DNA from 4 places in the Saccharobesus litoralis genome. Region 1 is predicted to be linked to each of the others. Evidence: predicted binding sites of a transcription regulator. Region 1 holds the regulator's gene; each other region holds the start of a gene.
The links. Region 1 encodes sigma-54, which starts transcription at its own class of promoters, with help from an activator protein. Its sites were predicted from a motif close to GTTGGCACGNNNNTNGNNT; they were not measured.
Positions count from the first base shown of each region.

Region 1 (3,924 bases):
CTAAGCTCACTGTTTTGTAAGGAGAGTGGGTGAATACGTCTTGATTCTGAAAAGCGCTTTAGCAAAGCGGTATTAGTCGAATCAAGGTAAACAACACGTAAGCTGACTTTATTACGTAATGTCTCTAAATAGGTGGAAACTTGATTCTCAGAAGGAGACGTTAGATTACGAATATCTAATGTCACCGCAACTTTATCGGCTTTGCCTTGCATTGTATTGATGAGCGACAGCAAAAGCTCTAGCGGCATATTGTCGACACAATAGTAACCTGAATCTTCAAGGTTATGTAACGCAGCGGTTTTACCTGATCCTGAGCGACCAGTGAAAATGACTAGCTGTAACATCGTTTTTCCTTAAAACTAACAACCTATTGAAATAAGCAAGTAGAATATACCACTATTTTCAGCTATTTATAGTCATGAACTTAACTTGCCATAAACTTAACAACAAACTTAATTAGTGATTGCTTGGTATAACTCTTGATTGGTTATAGCGTTTTTCACACTTTTAAGTACAGTTTTATCAGATAGTTTTTCGGCTATTAGTGCTAGTGACTTTAAGTGGTCTTGGCATTCAGACTCAGGGGCAAGTAATGCGAAGAAAACTTTGACTGGGGCATTGTCTATCGCGTCATAGTCAATGGCTTCGTCTGAGGTTAACAACAAAGCTAAACTTTTATTACAATTAAGACGACCATGAGGTAAGGCAATACCTTGACCTATACCTGTGCTGCCGAGTTTTTCACGTGCTAGCAAGGCATCAAGTATGTCTTGTTCTTGTATTTCAGTTTGCCCTAGCTGTTTAGCCGCATATTGGCTAATAACTTGAAGGATTCTTTTTTTGCTTTTAGCCGGAACTGCGCAAAATACGCAGTCCGGAGTGATTAGTTGTTCAATTTCCATTGAGCAGATTAATGACTCTTTAATTTTTCTTTATGTTTGATTACTTGCCTGTCGAGCTTGTCAATTAATGAATCAAGCGCTGCATACATATCCTGGTGATCGGACGTGGCAAATATCTCTCCGCCGTTAATATGCAAAGTCGCTTCCGCTTTTTGCACTAACTTTTCCACGCTTAGGATAACATATACATTGTTTATATGATCAAAATGTCGCTCTAGTTTTGCAAACTTTGTGTCGACATACGTTTTTAAAGCCTCGGTCACTTCTACATGGCGGCCAGTTAAGTTGATTTGCATAGGCTTTTCCTTCTATGGTTGCGAGCCCTAAAGTAGGCTCTTACGTTGGTTTGATGGTGGAATCGACAAAGCTTCTCGGTACTTAGCTATGGTACGGCGAGCGACTTGAATACCTTGTTCAGCTAACAGGTCGGTGATTTTACTGTCACTTAGCGGTTTAGCTGGGTTTTCAGCGGCTACTAATTTTTTAATCAATGCGCGAATAGCGGTAGATGAACATTCGCCGCCATTCTCAGTGCTGACATGGCTGGAAAAGAAATATTTTAGTTCAAAAATACCGCGCGGCGTGTGCATGTATTTTTGTGTAGTCACACGTGAAATTGTCGACTCATGCATTTCAACTGCTTCGGCAATATCGTTTAACACCATAGGCTTCATGGCTTCATCACCATACTCAAAAAAGCCTTGTTGGTGTTCAACAATGCAGTTTGCGACCTTGAGTAAAGTATCGTTACGGCTTTCCAAACTTTTAATAAACCACTTTGCATCTTGCATATGAGAACGAATAAATTGAGTGTCCGCTGAATTTTTCGCAGTGCGACTTAATGCAGCATATTCTTGGTTTACTTTAAGTTTAGGCACACTTTCCGGATTTAGCTCAACAATCCATGAATCTTTTTCTTTGCGCACTGAAACATCCGGGACAATATACTGTGCTTCCTCCGCGATGACTGCATTGCCAGGGCGAGGGTTGAGTGAATGAATGAGTTTCATCACTTCCCGCAGTTGATCTTCTTTCAACCGGCTTTTTCGGCTTAAGGTTCGATAATCTCGATTGGCAAGTAAGTCGATATGATTGGCTATGATTTGTTTAGTTTCTTTAAGCCAAGGCGTCTCTGGGCTAAATTGATTGAGTTGTACCAGTAAGCATTCTTGCGCGGTTCTTGACGCAACACCAATAGGATCAAATAACTGAATGCGTTTCAGTACAGCCTCAACTTCGTCTAGCTCAACTTCGTCATCGCCCATACTCTCTAATATATCTTCAGCGCTAACGGTTAAATAACCGCTGTCGTCTACCGCATCGATAATTGCGGTGGCAATTGCCTGATCGGTTGGTGAGAATGGGGTCAGGTCCATTTGCCAATACAAGTGGTCACGGATCGTTTCAGTGGTTTCGCCTTGGTAAATTGTATCGTCTGCAACAGAATAACTTGAGCTTTTAGCTGCTGGGCTGGCACCCTGGGATAGATGGTCATCCCAAGTGGTATCTGTGACTAATTGGTCTGGAATTTCTGTCCGCTCTAGTTCTTGTTTGGTATCGGCAATAGGCTCTGGCGTGTCGTCATAGCCATTTAGCAGGTTAGATTCTGGCTCCTTGATTGAATCTAAGCTTTCGTTGCTGTCAAAACTATCTTGTTCTTCATGTTCAAGCAGAGGATTAGCATCCATCGCATCTTGAATTTCTTGTTGTAAATCCAAGGTCGACAATTGCAGCAAGCGAATGGCTTGTTGCAACTGAGGTGTCATGGTCAGTTGTTGGCTAAATTTTAATTGTAACGATTGTTTCATTATCTAATCGGTTTATTGGCCACGGTTACAGGCTGGCTTACCATCATTAAAGTGTAAACTGTTCGCCAAGATACACTTCTCTCACTTGTTTATTTGCTAACACACTTTCCGGTTTGCCAGAGGCAATGAGATTACCTTGGCTAACAATATAGGCTGTTTCGCAAACATCTAGCGTTTCTCTTACGTTATGATCGGTAATTAATACGCCAATACCTCTGTCTTTTAAATGGGTAATAATCCTTTTTATATCGAGTACTGAAATAGGATCAACACCAGCAAAAGGTTCATCTAATAGGATAAATTTAGGGTCTGCAGCTAAAGCTCGGGCAATTTCTACGCGACGTCTTTCTCCACCCGATAAACTCATTCCTAAACTATCGACTATGTGTTCAATATGAAACTCTTGTAGTAATTCTGCAAGTTTATTTTCTCTTTGTTGGCTATTTAGTGCTTTGTTTGTTTCTAAAATAGCCATTATGTTCTGACGCACGGTCAATTTTCTAAAAATAGATGAATCTTGCGGTAAATAGCCAACCCCTAATCTTGCCCTTTCATGCATTGGGAAGTGAGTCATATCTTTGTCGTCTAGCGATACTTCTCCGCTATCAGCAGCGACTAACCCCACAATCATGTAGAAAGTGGTTGTTTTTCCTGCGCCGTTAGGGCCAAGTAGCCCGACAATTTGTCCAGAATTTACTTCAAGTGATACGCTTTGTACGACTTGTCTAGCTTTATATCTTTTGGCTAAATTTTTAGCGACGAGTTTGGTCATTTTTCTTTTGCTACCGGAGTTAACACAACGCGAACCCTCGATTCAGAGGCTTTGTCGGAAGATGCGATGAGTTGGCGTTTAGCCACATCGTATTCAATTCGGTCACCGTTAATCATGCTATCCGCTTGGTTTATTTGTGCTTGGCCAATTAACACTAAAACTTGGGTTGTTAAGTTATAATGCATTTGCTGTGCATGAGCTTTGATTTGGATCCCATCTTTTAACTGATGATTAAAGGTGACTGGGTTACCTGAAGCGATAAGCTTTTCTGACTGATTACCTTTATTACGTTGCACTTCTAATTTGTCGGCATTGAGCTGTAAGTGCCCCTGACTGATTTGGACATTACCGTAAAAAGTGAGTTTATTATTAACTAAATCCATTGATTGCTTTTCCGCATCAATAAATATTTGTTCATTATCAGCAGCTTGTTCTGCAAAAC
Region 1 covers NZ_CP026604.1:5,395,684-5,399,607, reverse strand. The annotation lists gene rapZ (RNase adapter RapZ) at 1-344, opposite strand, end outside; gene ptsN (PTS IIA-like nitrogen regulatory protein PtsN) at 453-902, opposite strand; gene hpf (ribosome hibernation promoting factor) at 911-1,198, opposite strand; gene C2869_RS20625 (RNA polymerase factor sigma-54) at 1,226-2,710, opposite strand; gene lptB (LPS export ABC transporter ATP-binding protein) at 2,757-3,482, opposite strand; gene lptA (lipopolysaccharide transport periplasmic protein LptA) at 3,479-3,924, opposite strand, start outside.

Region 2 (3,924 bases), 910 kb from region 1:
CATTAGGTGCTGTCATGGAAAGTTCAGACTCGCAGGGTTTAATTTTTATTCGAGGATCTATACTTGTAGCCACGCCGGTAACGTTTTCTCCCTGTTGTTTGGGGTAAACACTTTCGGCGTGTTGACTTGCGAGAGTCTGAATTTGGTCTTTACTGTATAAAACAGCATTGGCGGGTTTTATACAGTAAAAACAAAATAAAAATATTGTCAGTGAAAAACGTATCATTAGTGCTACTCTTTTATAAATAAGTTTTTTTTACAAAATCCCTAGGTGTTTTTGCAAAAAAACGTTATAAATTAACGTACTAACTGCGTCAAAATTCTTGCGCTATCAGGCTTCATAATGTTTTAAAGCAAAATGTGAGCCGATTTTTACCGAATTGGAGAATGCAATGGCGGGATTACTCGATACAGTAAACCAACGAACTCAACTAGTCGGCCAGAATAGACTCGAGCTGCTTTTATTTAAATTAAACGGCAGACAACGGTATGGAATTAATGTGTTTAAAGTTCGTGAGGTTTTACAATGCCCGCAACTTACGTCGCTACCAAAACGTAACCCTTATGTGAGAGGGGTTGCACATATTCGCGGTCAAACTATCTCTGTTATCGATTTAAGCGCAGCCACTGGTGGGCGTGAAATTCCTGATATTCAGAATTGTTTTATTATCATTGCTGAATATAACCGCTCGGTTCAAGGTTTCTTGGTTCATTCAGTTGAACGCATTATTAACATCAACTGGGAATCGATTATGCCACCACCAAAAGGCACGGGGCGATTCAGTTATTTAACGGCGGTTACAGAAGTTGATAAAGAGCTGGTTGAGATTTTGGATGTGGAAAAAATCCTGAATGAAATCATGCCGATGTCAACGGAAGTCAGTCAGGAGATTATTGATAAACCAATCGCTAAAGATGTCAGTGAAAAATGCATCTTTATTGCGGATGATTCGTCGGTTGCCCGTAATCAGGTTAAACGAGCGTTGCAAGGCTTTAATATTCCAATTAAGTTAGCGGTTAATGGCAAAGATGCATTGGAACAATTGGCTGAATTGGCACAAGAAACCGGTGACGTGTGTGATAAAGTCGCTTTATTGATCTCGGATATTGAAATGCCAGAAATGGACGGCTATACCTTAACTGCAGAAATTAAAAATAATCCTAAATTGAGCCGCTTGCGGGTTATCTTGCATACTTCATTGAGTGGTGTATTTAACCATGCGATGGTTGATAAGGTTGGAGCCGATGATTTTATTGCTAAGTTTAATCCAGATGAATTGGCCGGAGCGGTACAAAAATGGCTAAATGTAGATTAATGGGTTGAGGCGAGTTGCGTGGCTAAAACCATTCAAGATACAGAGTACAAACAATTTTGTTCATTTTTGGAACATCAGTGCGGGATCGTGCTGGGTGATAATAAACAATACTTAGTTAAAAGCCGACTTAGCCCGCTTATGGCGAAGTTTGGCTTTGATTCTTTGTCTGAATTATTAAAAAAAACTTCAAGTGTAACCGAGCGTAATTTACGTGCGGCAGTGGTTGATGCAATGACCACTAATGAGACATTATGGTTTAGAGATTCCTACCCATTCCAATTACTTGAAAGAGATATTTTACCTAGCTTTGGTAATAAGCATGTCAAAATTTGGTCGGCTGCGTCTTCTAGTGGCCAAGAACCTTATTCGATTGCAATGACCGCGTTGGAATATCGTCGAAAATTTCCTGGGCAAGGTAATATTTCTATATTGGGCACTGATATTTCGCCATCTATGCTGGATATATGCAAAGCCGGTGAATACGACAGTTTAGCCTTGGCTCGTGGTTTATCGCCTGAGCGCAAGCGTCAGTTTTTTGAACCGACGGAAGGTGGCTGTATGAGATTAAAGCCCGAGGTTAAACGCCTTACGTCATTTCGGCAGGTAAATTTGTTAGACAGTTATACGTTATTGGGTAAATTTGACATTATATTTTGTCGTAACGTATTAATTTATTTTTCAGCCGATTTAAAAAGTAAAATTTTGGCGCAATTTGCACGGGCGCTTAATCCTAATGGTTATTTGTTTTTAGGCGCATCTGAATCGATCACTGGCTTAAGTGACGAATTTGAAATGCAGCGCTGCAACCCAGGTATTATTTATCGTAAAAAAGGTTAAATCTCTTGGTGGTTTAGCCTTTTATCTTTATTTTTGAAGTTTTAACCTTTCTACTATAGCACTGTCAAATTTAGCACAGTCAAAGAATAACCCCTATTAAATTCATTTTAAGTTGTTGAAAAATAACAAATAAAATTATTTTATAATTGTTGGCATCGCAATTGCTTTATCTCCATTAGTTACAATTGGAGACAAAAAAATGGCGATCTCATTAGATAAAGCATTCGGTATTCACCCAGACGCACTTGCGTTGCGTATGAAGCGCTCTGAAGTGCTATCCAGCAATATTGCTAATGCAGACACTCCTGGCTATAAAGCCAAAGATTTTGATTTCCAAGCGGCGCTGTCCGGCGCTAAAAAACAATATACCAGTTCGATGACACGTACGCATGAAAAGCATATGAGTGTCACTAGTTCAATTGATTCTAGCTTGCAGTTTCGTACCCCAAGTCAACCTGATACGGGTGATGGAAACACGGTTGAGTTACAGCAAGAGCGAATGGAATTTTTGAAAAACCAATTGGGTTATAACGCCAGTATACAATTTTTAACCGGTCGGATTAAGGGCATTAAAAATGCGCTTAAAGGAGGTCAAGGCTAATGAGTTTATTTAATATTTTCGATATATCAGCAACATCGATGGAAGCCCAGTCGGTACGTTTGAATACTACCGCCAGTAATTTGTCGAATGCTAATAATGTTAGTAGCTCGATTGATCAAACCTATCGTGCTCGTCATCCGGTATTTTCAGCCGAATTAGATAGAGCAACGGCAAATATGAATGATTCTGCCGCTGTAGGGGTAAAAGTTGTCGGTGTGGTTGAAAGTGATAAGCCGTTACTTATCGAATATAACCCAAATCACCCAATGGCAGACGACAAAGGTTATATCTACAAACCCAATGTTAACGTGGTTGAAGAGATGGCAAACATGATTTCTGCATCCCGTTCATACGAAACTGGCATTCAAATTGCAGATGCAGCTAAGAAGATGATGTCCAGAACGTTACGTTTAGGACAAGGTACTTAATAAGGTTTAGCAAATGTCTGAAGTAAGCAATTCAAATTTCGCTGATTCACTGCGTTGGGAACGAAATAAAGTTGATACAACTGATAGTAATCAGAACGGTCAGGCTATGACTCAAGAAGATTTCTTTAGTTTGTTAACCACACAGCTTGCGGCACAGGACCCAACTAAGCCAACTGACAATGATCAAATGATCTCGCAGATGACACAATTCACTATGGCTGACGGTATTAGTGGTTTATCGAGTCAGTTTGAAGAGTTTACTTCGGCTTTTAACTCATTTATGTCCGACAGCCAAGCCCAGCAAACTTCAAATAAAGCGCTACAAGCTTCAAGTATGGTTGGTCGTGAAGTGCTGGTAGCCAGTGAAGAAGCGGCGCTATATCAGTTTAGCGAAGAGCAGTTTGCTATGGGTGGTCAACTTGCATTTGATAACTCGATGAACGACATCAAGTTAACCATTCGTGACGAGGGTGGTAAGCATGTGGCAACCGTTGACCTTGGTGCGGCAACCGAAGGGCCGATCCAATTCGCATGGGACGGTAAAAATGAAAGTGGCGAACAATTGCCGGCTGCGCTGTATAAAATTTCAGCGACTGGGATTGATGCCAATAGTGGTGAAAAAGTCAGTTTGGCCACCAGCACCTATTCTCGGGTGGATAGTGTGCGCTTTGGCAATGGTAATGAATTAACAATGAATCTGCGCGGTTTGGGCAGTTTCGCAATGGACGAAATTATTGAAGTT
Region 2 covers NZ_CP026604.1:4,484,547-4,488,470, reverse strand. The annotation lists gene flgA (flagellar basal body P-ring formation chaperone FlgA) at 1-226, opposite strand, end outside; gene C2869_RS16700 (chemotaxis protein CheV) at 393-1,316, shown strand; gene C2869_RS16695 (CheR family methyltransferase) at 1,335-2,153, shown strand; gene flgB (flagellar basal body rod protein FlgB) at 2,353-2,754, shown strand; gene flgC (flagellar basal body rod protein FlgC) at 2,754-3,182, shown strand; gene C2869_RS16680 (flagellar hook assembly protein FlgD) at 3,196-3,924, shown strand, end outside.
Region 2: the regulator sigma-54 is predicted to act here: its motif matches at 2,302-2,320, upstream of flgB (flagellar basal body rod protein FlgB).

Region 3 (3,924 bases), 1.6 Mb from region 1:
CGCAAATATTTTTGAATACATTTGTTGTAGCTGGGCAGGTTGTTGCTACACAAACCGGTTTGGGTTTTGCCTCACTAGTTGATCCAGTTAATGGTATTAATGTTGCGGCTGTAGCTCAGTTTTATTTGATACTAGCGACTTTAGTATTTTGGGCGGTAGACGGTCATTTGATGATGATCAAAATGATCGCTTTAAGTTTTGAGGCTTTTCCTGTCGGATCCGGTTGGATCTCGCTGGGTAGTATCGAAAAAATTATCGAGTGGGGACAGTGGCTGTTTTTAGCCACTATCACGATGACGATAACACCGATTACAGCAATGTTAATTGTGAGTTTTACCTTTGGTGTCATGACGCGTGCTGCACCACAATTGAATATATTTTCAATTGGTTTTCCAATCACACAAATATCAGGATTAATCGTGATCTGGCTTGGCATGTCGGCATTTATGTTGCATTTTAATATTATGTGGGAATCGGCATCACATCTTATGTGTGAAATTGCCGGTTGTGGTTAGTTAACTTCAGTATTCTTTAACAGCTCTGTCATTCGCGACAAGTTGTTTGAGCGGCTATTTAGGATCTAATGGCTGCAATTTTGATACTAAGGTTTGTAGGTTATAGGTGTAAATCAATAGACACCTAGCTTTGTTGGAGAACGGCGTTGGCCGCGGAAAACGAAGGCAAAACCGAAGACCCCACGGAAAAAAAGAAATCCAAGTCCAGAGAAAAGGGGCAAGTTGCTCGGTCTAAAGAGCTTGCTACCTTCCTTCAATTGCTGGGTGCGGCTATCTTTTTTTTACTGTGGGGTGGGTTTATTGCCGAAGCAATGTATAAAGTAATGAAACACGGCCTTGTTTTTGAGCAAGAAGATGCCTTCGATCCATCACGCATGTTTATTCGCTTACAAGGGTTACTCGATCCTGTTATCGCCCCTTTGGCCGCCTTTACCATTGTTATGATGATTATTGGTGTGTTGAGTTCAATTGTTGTCGGCGGCTATAACTTTTCAATGCAAGCTGCAGCGCCAAAATTTAATAAACTCAACCCGATTACCGGTCTACAACGGATGTTTGGCCCACAAGGGTTAGTTCAATTGGTGCAGTCATTAGCCAAGTTTTTGGTTGTTGTGATTGCTGCTTATGTTTTGGTTGGCTTTTATTTTGATAAATTACTGCATATCAATATTGAAAAAACGCCAAATAATATTAAAACCGCATTAGAAATCTTAGTTTGGATCTTTATTTGGTTAGCTTTCTCGTTAATTGTTGTGGCAATTATTGATGTGCCTTATCAATTGTATAAGCATAATGATTCATTAAAAATGACCAAACAAGAAGTCAAAGACGAGCATAAAAATGCGGAAGGGGATCAACAAGTCAAATCTAAGATCCGCCAAAAAATGTTCCAAGCGTCGCAGCGACGTATGATGGCCGAAGTGCCCAAAGCGGATGTTGTGGTAACAAACCCGACTCATTACGCCGTCGCGATTAAATACGATACAGAAACAGCCTCCGCACCTATTCTTTTAGCCAAAGGTGTTGATGAAGTGGCTGGCCATATTCGCGATATAGCTAGCGCTCATGATATTCCAATTTTATGTTCACCTATGTTGGCTCGATCTATTTACCATACCACTGAGTTAGACGCCGAAATACCTGAAAAGTTATTTACCGCTGTGGCCCAAATATTGGCTTATGTTTATCAATTAAAACAATACAAAAAAGGCAAGGGCAAGCGTCCTAAAGAGCCAACGTCTAATTTACCTATCCCGCCTGAAGTTCGTTATTAATACCGTGTATAGTCAAAGCGATCAAGTTTTAGGGGAAGCCGTCAAGCTTCGAATCCCCATGAGCATATGCTCTATTATGTGATTGGGGTGAGTAAGCGCTGACAATGAACCATAAAGCTTGAGCGAGAAGACTATAATAAAGTTGGCTTGATATTTGCCTGTTACGTCAGTAGGTGTAGTAGGATTCAAAAATTTGACGTATGCAAGCGACTGATATAGTTAATAACTTTAAATCGTTCGATTATAAAAAAATCCAAGGGCTGGGAGTCGCTGGGGTTGTATTAGCCATTTTAGCTATGGTTATCTTACCTTTACCCGCATTTCTACTAGATATTTTATTTTCTTTTAATATTGCCTTATCCATTGTGGTTATGCTGGTGGTGGTATACACCTTAAAACCTATGGATTTCGGTTCATTTCCAACCGTTATTCTTATTGCAACAGTATTGCGCTTAGCGCTGAATATAGCTTCAACACGGGTTGTGTTGCTTGAAGGTCATCAGGGTGGTGATGCCGCGGGTCAAGTTATTGCAGCTTTCGGCGAGGTTGTTATCGGTGGAAATTACGCAGTTGGTTTAGTCGTTTTTGCCATATTAATGATTATCAACTTTAAGGTTGTGACGGCAGGTGCTGGTCGTATATCCGAGGTGAGTGCGCGTTTTACCCTTGACTCTATGCCGGGTAAACAAATGGCAATTGATGCGGATCTCAACGCCGGTTTTATTAGCCAAGAAGAAGCAGTTGATCGACGTAAAGAAATTACAGACGAAGCGGACTTTTATGGTTCGATGGATGGTGCGAGCAAATTCGTAAAGGGTGATGCCATTGCTGGTTTATTGATAATGTTGATCAATATTGCTGGTGGGTTGTTGATAGGTATGATCCAATACGGTTTAGATTTTAGCAGTGCAATTGAAATATATACCTTGTTAACAATTGGTGATGGCTTGGTTGCGCAGATCCCTTCATTGTTGCTTTCAGTTGCAACGGCAATCATTGTTACTCGTCAAAATGATTCAATAGAGCTAGGTGATCAACTTTCTGGTCAATTGGCTAAACCCAAAGTGATGTATGTAGCGGCAGCTATCCTATTTATTATGGGGATAGTACCAGGCATGCCGCATGTCGCATTTTTAAGTTTAGCGGCTTGTTTAGCGGGTTGTGGTTACTATATGCAAAATTATGTAGGTGTGGATAGTCCTAAAAAAGGCGCTCTAGTTAAAAGTGGATCTAAACCTGGTAGTAGTGGTGCGGTGAGTGACACACCGGCCCCAACAGCGAATCCTGAGCCACAAGAGATCAGCTGGAACGATGTGCAACCTATGGACGTGATAGGCTTAGAAGTTGGCTATCGTTTAATTCCATTAGTTGATAAAACGCAAGGAGGCGAATTGCTTAGCCGTATCAAGGGCGTTCGTAAAAAGTTATCACAAGAGTTAGGCTTTTTGGTGCCGCCGGTACATATACGCGATAATTTAGATTTATCTCCTAATATCTATCGTATTTCATTAATGGGAGTGGTAGTTGGCGAAGCCGAAATTTACCATGACCGTGAAATGGCCATTAACCCAGGGCAAGTGTTTGGCAATATTCAAGGTGTTAAAACGACAGATCCGGCTTTTGGTTTGGAAGCTGTATGGATTAACGTTGAACAACGTGAACAAGCGCAATCTCTCGGATATACCGTTGTTGATGCAGCTACCGTTGTTGCTACGCATTTAAGTCATTTACTCACGAATAACTCTTCTCAGTTATTGGGGCATGAAGAAGCGCAAAACTTACTTGATATGTTGGCTAAAACCTATGAGAAATTGGTTGATGGTTTAGTTCCTGACATGTTGTCCTTATCAGTTTTGGTTAAGGTGTTACAAAACTTATTACATGAAGGTGTTGCCATTCGTGACATGCGAACCATAGTGCAAACATTGGTTGAATACGCACCTAAGAGCCAAGATCCTGATGTGTTAACCGCTGCGGTGAGGATCGCTCTTAGAAAGCTAATCATTCAAGATATATGTCAAGAGTTGCCAGATTTACCTGTCATCACGTTCGCACCTGAGCTGGAACAAATGTTGCATAATTCTATGCAAACAGCAGGTGCTGAAGGTGCGGGTATTGAACCTGGCTTAGCAGAA
Region 3 covers NZ_CP026604.1:3,746,182-3,750,105, forward strand. The annotation lists gene fliR (flagellar biosynthetic protein FliR) at 1-515, shown strand, start outside; gene flhB (flagellar biosynthesis protein FlhB) at 662-1,789, shown strand; gene flhA (flagellar biosynthesis protein FlhA) at 1,990-3,924, shown strand, end outside.
Region 3: the regulator sigma-54 is predicted to act here: its motif matches at 1,931-1,949, upstream of flhA (flagellar biosynthesis protein FlhA).

Region 4 (3,924 bases), 2.8 Mb from region 1:
CAACCGAAACAATGATCCAACTTTAAATATAGTAGATGGTGGTTAATTAACCAAGGCAAGATAAACGGAGACTGACAGAGAGTAAATGCAGGGAATAAAAACAAAAAACGCCGATGATATCGGCGTTTTTTAAGCTAATAGCAACAAATCAATTAAGATTTTTCACGTGAAGCGCGACGACGTTCGTTCTCAGTTAAAAACTTCTTACGAATACGAATATTTTCAGGCGTCACTTCAACAAGTTCATCATCATCAATAAACTCTAATGCTTGCTCTAAGGTATAAACGATAGGTGGGGTTAATACCTGTGCATCGTCAGTACCAGCAGCACGAACGTTAGTTAATTGCTTACCTTTAAGTGGGTTAACGGTTAAATCGTTGTCACGACTATGAATACCGATAACCATACCTTCGTATACTTCAACACCATGGCCAATAAATAAACGACCACGCTCTTGTAATGTAAATAAAGCATTGGTCAATGATTTACCTTGACCATTTGAAATCAATACACCGTTCTTACGTTGGCCAATGGTTCCGCCTTTATATTCACCATAGTGATCAAACGAGTGATACATCAAACCTGAGCCTGAGGTCATGGTCATGAAATCAGTTTGGAAACCGATTAAACCACGGCTTGGTACGGTAAAGTCGATACGCACTCGACCTTTACCATCTGGTACCATATCTGTCATTTCAGCTTTACGTAAACCTAAAGCTTCCATCACTGAACCTTGATGTTCTTCTTCAATATCAACCGTCATGGTTTCAATTGGCTCAATCTTATTGCCGTTTTCATCTTCTTTGATGATAACTTCAGGACGTGATACCGCTAATTCAAATCCTTCACGGCGCATGTTTTCGATTAATACACCTAAATGTAATTCACCACGGCCTGATACACGGAATTTGTCTGGATCGTCAGTTTGTTCAACACGTAACGCAACGTTATGTACTAGCTCGCTTTCTAAACGCTCTAAGATTTGACGAGATGTAACGAATTTACCTTCCTGTCCACAGAAAGGAGACGTGTTAACTTGGAAAGTCATGGTTACAGTTGGCTCATCAACTGTTAATGCTGGTAAGGCTTCAACATTATTAGGATCACATAAAGTATCAGAGATCTTTAATTCACCAGCACCGGTTACCGCTATAATATCACCCGCGCTAGCTTCTTCTTTCTCATAACGCTCTAAACCTAAGTAGCCTAGTACTTGACCGACTTTAGCATTACGCGTTTTGCCATCAGCACCCACGACAGTCACTTGTTGATTCAGTTTTACTGAACCGCGCTTAATTCGACCAATACCGATAACACCAACATAGCTAGAATAATCTAGTTGTGAAATCTGCATTTGGAATGCGCCTTCAGGATCCGCTGCTGGCGGCTCTACTTGGTCGATAATGGCTTCAAACAATGGTGTCATGTCTGTGCCAGTTTCACCTTCTTCTAAAGATGCCCAACCATTGATTGCAGACGCGTAAACTACAGAGAAGTCCAATTGCTCATCCGTCGCACCTAAGTTATCGAACAAATCAAATACTTGATCCATAACCCAATCTGGACGTGCCGCAGGCTTATCTATTTTATTAATAACCACAATTGGCTTTAAGCCATGCGCAAACGCTTTTTGCGTTACAAAGCGAGTTTGCGGCATTGGACCTTCTTGTGCATCAACCAATAGCAATACTGAATCAGCCATTGATAATACACGCTCTACCTCACCACCAAAGTCGGCGTGACCCGGAGTGTCGAGAATATTAATGTTGTAGTCGTTGTACTTGATCGCTGTATTTTTGGCTAAGATCGTAATACCACGCTCTTTTTCCAAATCGTTCGAGTCCATGACACGGTCTTCATTGTCACCACGAGAATCAAGCGTGCCTGACTGTTCCAACAATTTGTCAACCAAAGTCGTTTTACCATGGTCAACGTGAGCGATGATCGCAATATTTCTTAACTTTTCAATCACAGCATATACCTGCAGTTATAACACTATCTAAAACGACCTTATCCATTGGGAATTATTAAGGTCGCGTAAAATTTGCGCGCATTGTACACACTTGCAGAGCCTAGCGATAGCATACAAACATGAATAAGCGTCATTAGTCAGTCAAACACTGAATTTAATGGCTATGACTTATGCATTTGCTCTATATGAAAGTCAAAATTCGATCTGATTATCCGTCTATTTAACTTGTGCAATTCAATGGGAAATAAGCTATGTTAGCACCATCCTAATTACCATTGTGGTGCTAAGCACCATATAGGTGCATTAAAGCACCAAAATGGATCATCACATTGGATAAAGTCAAGGATAGTCGAGCTGATAGGCTTGAAATCAATAGGGTGACGGTTCTGGTACGTTTCTTGCTTGGTACCGCACACACTATTGTGCGACTTATTTATTGCTATTCAATAAATCTAATAATTTTTAATCGGAGGACACATGTCTGCAGATAAGGTTCTAGAACTCATTAAAGAAAGCGAAGCGAAATTCGTTGACCTTCGTTTCACTGACACTAAAGGTAAAGAACAACACGTTTCTATCCCAGCCGCTCTAATCGACGCTGACTTCTTTGAAGAAGGTAAAATGTTCGATGGTTCTTCAATTGCTGGTTGGAAAGGTATTAATGAATCAGACATGATCCTAATGCCTGACGCTTCTACTGCAGTATTAGACCCGTTCGCTGAAGAGACTCAAGTAAACATTCGTTGTGATATCGTTGAGCCTTCAACAATGGAAGGTTACGATCGTGACCCTCGCTCAATCGCTAAGCGCGCTCTTGAGTACTTAAAATCTACTGGTATCGCGGACAACGTATTCTTCGGCCCAGAGCCAGAGTTCTTCTTGTTCGATGACGTGACTTTCCACACTGATATGTCAGGTTCTTTCTACAAGTTAGACTCTTCAGAAGCGGCGTGGAACTCAGGCAAGCAATACGCTGAAGGTAACTTAGGTCACCGTCCTGGTGTTAAAGGTGGTTACTTCCCAGTTCCTCCAGTTGACTCAGCTCACGACATCCGTGCTTCTATGTGTTTAATCATGGAAGAAATGGGCTTAACTGTTGAAGCGCATCACCACGAAGTTGCAACTGCGGGTCAAAACGAAATCGCTTGTTTATTCAACAGCATCGTTGAAAAAGCTGACGAAATCCAAATCTACAAGTATGTTGTTCATAACGTAGCTAACGCTTACGGTAAAACTGCTACTTTCATGCCTAAGCCAATCGTTGGTGATAACGGTACTGGTATGCACTGTCACCAATCATTAGCTAAAGATGGCGTTAACATCTTCGCTGGTGACAAGTACGCTGGTTTATCACAAGAAGCTTTATGGTACATCGGTGGTATCATCAAGCATGCTCGTGCAATCAACGCGTTCACTAACGCTTCAACTAACTCTTACAAGCGCTTAGTACCTGGTTTCGAAGCTCCTGTAATGTTAGCTTACTCAGCTAAGAACCGTTCAGCTTCAATCCGTATTCCTTTCGTGCCTAGCCCGAAAGCACGTCGTATCGAAGTACGTTTCCCTGATCCAACAGCTAACCCATACTTAGCATTCACTGCAATGTTATTAGCGGGTATCGACGGTATCAAAAACCAAATCGATCCAGGTGAAGCAGCTGATAAAGACTTATACGACTTACCAGCTGAAGAAGCTGCAGAAATCCCAACTGTTGCCTCTTCATTAGCTCAAGCATTAGACGCGTTAGAAGCTGATCACGAGTTCATCTCTTCTACTGGCGTAATGAGCCTTGACGCTATCGAAGCTTATATCGATCTTAAGCGTGAAGACATCGTTAAGTTAGATCAAACTACTCACCCAGTAGAATTTGATATGTACTACAGCGTTTAATTTACGCTTTAGTTCAACTTTTTCGAAAAGCCTGCTTTATGCAGGCTTTTTTTATGGATAATTT
Region 4 covers NZ_CP026604.1:2,524,709-2,528,632, reverse strand. The annotation lists gene typA (translational GTPase TypA) at 153-1,973, opposite strand; gene glnA (glutamate--ammonia ligase) at 2,451-3,860, shown strand.
Region 4: the regulator sigma-54 is predicted to act here: its motif matches at 2,359-2,377, upstream of glnA (glutamate--ammonia ligase).